Regions from separate parts of the Pseudomonas phytophila genome, predicted to be linked through region 1. Evidence: predicted binding sites of a transcription regulator. Region 1 holds the regulator's gene; the other holds the start of a gene.
The links. The regulator FliA, encoded in region 1, starts transcription of late flagellar genes. The targets are predictions, from matches to a motif close to CTAAAGTTTNNNNNNNNNNNGCCGNTAA.
Positions count from the first base shown of each region.

Region 2: K3169_RS17620 (methyl-accepting chemotaxis protein) is a predicted target of FliA. The motif match lies at 1,140-1,167, and genes of this name have one in related genera.

Region 1 is NZ_CP081201.1:4,678,905-4,682,005, reverse strand. It holds gene flhF (flagellar biosynthesis protein FlhF) at 1-315, shown strand, start outside; gene fleN (flagellar synthesis regulator FleN) at 430-1,263, shown strand; gene fliA (RNA polymerase sigma factor FliA) at 1,260-2,000, shown strand; gene K3169_RS21150 (chemotaxis response regulator CheY) at 2,290-2,664, shown strand; gene K3169_RS21145 (protein phosphatase CheZ) at 2,684-3,101, shown strand, end outside.
Region 2 is NZ_CP081201.1:3,904,680-3,907,780, forward strand. It holds gene K3169_RS17615 (diguanylate cyclase) at 1-1,070, shown strand, start outside; gene K3169_RS17620 (methyl-accepting chemotaxis protein) at 1,213-3,009, shown strand.

The sequences.
Region 1 (3,101 bases):
GCAACCACCAGCCAGAAACAGGTGCTGACTGCTGCATATCACAGCTACAAACGCTGTGGTCTGGCCGGATGCATCCTGACCAAGCTGGACGAAACCGCCAGCCTGGGTGAAGTGCTCAGTCTTGCGATCAGTCATGAGCTGCCTGTTGCCTATCTCACTGATGGGCCTAGAATTCCTGACGATCTTCACATTCCACGCCGCCACCAATTGGTGACACGCGCGGTCAACGTGCAGATGCAAGAAGAGCCAAGCGAAGAGGCCATGGCGGATATGTTCGCCGACCTTTACCACAACCCCAACAAACGGGTCGGTTAAGTGAAGCGAACTATTGAGAGTTACCTGCATCGGTGGTCTGCCTGGCATTGCTCTTCATTGAGCGTGTCGCCTGCAATCTGGCTTCGGTCTACGCAAGACAAGGTAAAGAATTAAATGGGCAGCATGCATCCCGTACAGGTGATCGCGGTGACCGGCGGCAAAGGTGGCGTCGGTAAGACTAACGTGTCAGTGAACCTTTCACTGGCCTTGGCCGAACTCGGCCGGCGCGTCATGTTGCTGGACGCCGACCTTGGCCTGGCGAATGTCGATGTCCTTCTGGGGCTGACGCCTAAACGCACCCTCGCCGATGTGATGGAGGGTCGTTGTGAGCTGCGCGACGTTTTGTTGCAAGGCCCGGGCGGGATCCGGATCGTGCCTGCTGCCTCCGGCACGCAGAGCATGGTTCATCTGAGCCCGGCGCAGCACGCCGGCCTGATCCAGGCATTTAGTGACATTGGCGACAATCTTGACGTGCTGGTCATCGATACGGCCGCCGGTATCGGCGAGTCGGTGGTCAGCTTTGTCCGGGCTGCTCAGGAAGTCTTGCTGGTGGTGTGCGATGAGCCCACTTCCATCACTGACGCCTACGCCCTGATAAAGTTGCTCAATCGCGATTACGGTATGAACCGTTTCCGGGTCCTGGCCAACATGGCCCAGAGTCCGCAGGAAGGGCGCAACCTGTTCGCCAAGTTGACCAAGGTGACTGACCGCTTCCTGGACGTCGCTTTGCAGTATGTCGGTGCAGTGCCTTACGACGAATGTGTGCGTAAGGCCGTCCAGAAACAACGCGCCGTATACGAAGCTTTCCCACGCTCTAAATGTTCGCTGGCATTCAAGGCCATTGCGCAGAAGGTCGATACCTGGCCGCTGCCTGCCAACCCACGTGGACATCTTGAGTTCTTCGTTGAGCGACTGGTTTACCAGACAAGTGCAGGGCCTGTTCAATGACCGCGAGCGGCTATCAGATGTACAGCAAAGCGTCCCGAAACTCGCAATATGAGTTGATCGAGCGGTATGCTCCGCTGGTCAAGCGCATTGCTTACCATTTATTGGCGCGCCTGCCTGCCAGTGTTCAGGTCGAAGACTTGATTCAGGCGGGGATGATCGGCTTGCTGGAAGTTTCCACCAAGTACGATTGCACCAAGGGTGCCAGTTTCGAGACGTATGCCGGGATTCGAATCCGGGGTGCGATGCTCGATGAAGTGCGCAAGGGAGACTGGGCTCCTCGCTCGGTTCACCGCAATACGCGCATGGTGAGTGACGCAATTCGCTCAATTGAAGCAAAAACCGGCCGTGACGCTAAAGATCACGAGGTTGCGGCCGAACTCCAATTGAGTCTCGATGATTATTACGGGATTTTGAACGATACCTTGGGCAGTCGCCTCTTCAGTTTCGACGACCTCTTGCAGGACGGCGAACATGAAGGACTGCATGAGGATGGCGCAAGCGGTTCGCTTGAGCCGTCGCGCGACCTGGAAGATGAACGTTTCCAGGCTGCGTTGGCGGATGCAATTGCCAACTTGCCGGAGCGTGAACGTCTGGTTTTGGCGCTGTACTATGACGAGGAGCTGAACCTCAAGGAAATCGGTGAGGTCCTGGGGGTCAGCGAATCTCGAGTCAGCCAGTTACACAGCCAGTGCGCAGCTCGTTTACGAGGGCGTTTGGGAGAGTGGCGAGCGCGTTGACAGGTGGTACGCAATCCCTGGTGATTGTGTGTCTCGTGTGAGCAGGCTGTGCAAAGCGTTACGTGGGACAGTGGACAAGGCTGGAGCCATACAGGCATTCGCGCCACGGACTGTTAAAAGCAATAGCTTTCATGCAGTCCGTGGATTTGCTGTGCGGTTTCCATAGTTGTTGATTTGCCAAGCCCGTCGTTTACGTGCAGCCGATGTGAGCTGTGCCGGTATTGATTGAACAGCGCGTTCAGGTGCTGAACGCGTCAAAGACTGCTTGGAGGTCGAATTGGACAAGAACATGAAAATCCTCATCGTTGATGACTTCTCAACGATGCGGCGGATCATTAAAAACCTGCTGCGTGATCTGGGCTTCACCAACACGTCCGAAGCCGATGACGGGCTTACCGCGTTGCCGATGCTGGAAAGTGGTTCCTTTGACTTTCTGGTAACGGACTGGAACATGCCTGGCATGACTGGTATCGACCTGCTGCGTAAAGTGCGTGCCGATGAGCGCCTCAAGCACCTTCCGGTGTTGATGGTGACCGCAGAAGCCAAGCGCGACCAAATCATTGAAGCGGCTCAGGCCGGCGTCAACGGTTATGTCGTCAAGCCATTCACGGCTCAGGCGCTGAAAGAAAAGATCGACAAGATCTTTGAGCGCGTAAATAGCTGATGTATGCCGCGAGGGCTTTATGGAGAACAACGAAACGTCAATGGGCGAGTTTGAATCGACCCTGAAAAAACACGCAACCGAGCTGGTGGCGAGCCTTGAAAAAGGCCGTTTCGGCGACGCCGTGCAACTGATCCATGAGCTCAACCAGGCTCGGGATCGTGGCCTGTATCAAGAAATCGGCAAGCTGACGCGCGAGTTGCACAGCGCGATCGTCAACTTCCAGATTGACCCGAACATGCCGCAAGCCGAAGAGGTGTCCCAGATCACGGATGCCACCGAGCGCCTGTCGTATGTCGTCAGGCTCACGGAAAACGCGGCCAACCGCACCATGGACCTGGTCGAAGAAAGCACCCCGCTGATGCACAGTCTGAACGACGAGGCCAAGGCCTTGAGTGCGGACTGGGGGCGTTTCATGCGCCGTGAGGTCAGCGCTGATG
Region 2 (3,101 bases), 770 kb from region 1:
AAGTGCTGATCGTCAATGGCGATGGCGTGGTGCTGTATCCACAACAGATGATCGGCCAAAAGCGACCCGAGTTGCTGGCAACGCAGCGACTTTCCACCAGCGAGAAGCCAGCCGGCACCCCAGAATGGACAGAAAATGCCGACTATCTGTCCAGCGTGTTGAAGGTCCCGACGCCACCGTCCGCCAATCTGGCCTGGTTCATCGTGGTTCGCCAGCCTCTTGATACCGCGCTGCAGCCCGCACGGATCCTGTTTTATAAACTGTTGATACTGGGTGTGGTCGCCGCGCTGGCATTTGGCCTGGTCGCTTACTACCTGGCGCAGCACATGAGCCGCCCTATCGAGCAATTGGCCAAGGCTGCCAAACAGGTCGAGGCCAAACAGCCCGGCGCAGATTTCCCTCAAACGCATTCGGTCCGGGAGATCGCCCAACTGGGCCAGTCCATTCAGAGCATGACCGAATCGCTGCTGACCAAGGAACGCGAACTGCGAGACACCAACGCGTCTCTTGAGGCCACCGTCGAGCAGCGCACCGCTGCCCTCACCCAGGCCAATGCCGACCTGTTGAAAATGGCGACACATGACGCCTTGACCGGTGTTTACAACCGTCGCCGCTTTGACGAAAAGCTTGCCGAATGCAACCAGCTGTTTGAACGCAGCGGCCGCCCCTTCGCCCTGCTGTTCATCGACGCGGATCACTTCAAAAACGTCAACGACACCTACGGCCATGCCACCGGTGACGACGTGTTGCATCAACTGGCTCAGATCATTCAGGAAAACACCCGCGCCACCGACTTCGTGGCCCGTTACGGCGGTGAAGAGTTCGCCGTATTGCTGCCAGAGCCGGAAGGCGCGGAAAGTCCGGAAGTTGTTGCAGAAAGAATTCGCAAGGCCGTTGCCGATGCAACCTTCGACCTGGTCGGGCAAGTGACCGTGAGCATCGGTATTGGCCTGGCCGATACCGCAGATGCCAATACAACTGCGTTGATCAAGCGGGCCGATCAGCAGCTTTATTATGCCAAGGCGTCAGGCCGGAACAGAGTGGCGAGCAACGCCACCGTGGACCTATAAAAATATCCGTCAGATTGCTGACAATCTGGCGGGTTCGCTTCTGTTTACAGCTGCCTACGACCGTTCAGGTTAAAGCTTTGGCCTCAGCGGTCGAAGATTACCCATTAAAGAATAATTAATAAGTTTTCCGAGGAGCAGCGGCATGGGGACATTCAAGGCCTTGTATGAGTCCATCGAAATGCAGTTTTTCGATTCTCTGACGAAAAAGCTCTCCAGCCTTTTTCTGCTGGTTGCCGTCAGTGGATTGCTGTACTGGATTGCCTTGAGCATTCGTGCAGACATCGTTCAGCAGTTACGCGGCGCACAACTGGACGCTGCCCTGCTCGGCCAGATTGAAGGCAGCCTGAACGGGCTCAGCAACGCCATCCTGTTCAGCACGCTGTTTACGCTGTTCATGGTCAGCTTCATGGTCTGGTATTTTCGCCACCTGATCGTGCGCCCGGTCACGCACATGACCAATGCCCTTGCAGAGATCGCCAACGGTGAAGGCGACCTGTCCAAAGACCTGCCCCTGCTGACCCACGACGAGATTCGTGTGCTGGCCAGCACCTGCAACCGTTTCCTGGGCAAGCAGCGGGAAATCATCAGCAACGTCCAGGCCCTGACCGTACACATCGCCGTTGAATCGGCACGCTCGCTGAAAAACATCAGCGACTCCAGCGACAGCGCCACCCATCAGGCACGCTTTGCCAAGGAAGTGATGGATCAGAGCAACATGGCGGTAGGCAATATCCAGGAGGTTTCCCAGCAGACCCAGGGCATCTCCAGCACCACCGCGCAGAACCTGAGCATGGCCCGCGACTCCTACGCCGAATTGCTGGAAGTCACCGGTAACATCAGCGAAATATCCAGCAGCCTCAATGAATTCGGCACTCTGGTGTCGGCGCTCAATCAGCGCTCGACGAGTATCAAGTCTATCGTGGGCCTGATCCAGCAGATTTCCTCGCAAACCAATCTGCTGGCGCTCAATGCGGCCATCGAAGCAGCCCGCGCCGGAGAAAGTGGCCGGGGCTTTGCGGTGGTCGCCGATGAAGTCCGCACTCTGGCGCAGAACGTCAGCAAAGCCACTGACGATATCTCGCAGAACATCGACGCCATGCTCAAAGAGGTGAGCTCTACCCACGAGCAAACCACACAGATCAGCCATAGCGCTCGGGAAACGCAAAAAGTCGTAGAACGCGCTTCGGGTCATTTCGAGAGCATGATCGGCGACTTCGAATCCACCAACGGCAAGCTCGCTGATATCGCCGAGCACATCCTGCAGTTCGCGGAAAGTAACACCGGGATCAACGACCGGGTAACGCAGATTTACGCCGACAGCCAGTCCATTGACCAACGCATGCAGCATTCAGCGACAGCAACCCGTGATCTGTCGGGCGTTGCCGAACGTGTGCAAACCATGCTCGGCAAGTTTGTGCTGGGCCATGGCGCGCTGGATGCCGCCATTACCCGCGCCAGCCAGTGCCGGGACATCTTGCAGGAGCGACTGGCAGAATTGCACCGCAGCGGGCTTAACCTGTTTGATCAAAGCTACAAGCTGATCCCCGGCACAGATCCCAAGCAGTACCTGACCAGCTACACCGAACGCTTCGCCCAGGTCTGCCAGGAAGAGTGCGACAAGCTGACCAAGGGCACCAAAGGCGGCAAGGTGTCTTTCATCGTCGACACCAAGGGTTACTGCCCGGTGAACAACAGCTGGGTATCCAAACCACCGACCGGTGACCGCGCCATCGACCTGCCGGTGTGCCGCAACAAACGCATGTTCTCCGACCCGATCGGCCTGCGCGCGGCGGGCAACACCCAACGCTTCCTGCTTCAAACCTACCTGCGCGACACCGGCGAAATCATGACCGAGATCGACGTGCCCTTCTTCTTCGACGGCCGCCACTGGGGCAACCTGCGGATGGGCTTTGATGCGGCGGTGTTGTTGGCGGAGTGATTGCTGATCAGTGGGTCACGGGAATTCCCGCCGCCGATTTTGATATTGCCCCATGATTTGAGCCGGTCGCTGGACCGGTGGGAGCCGAGCTT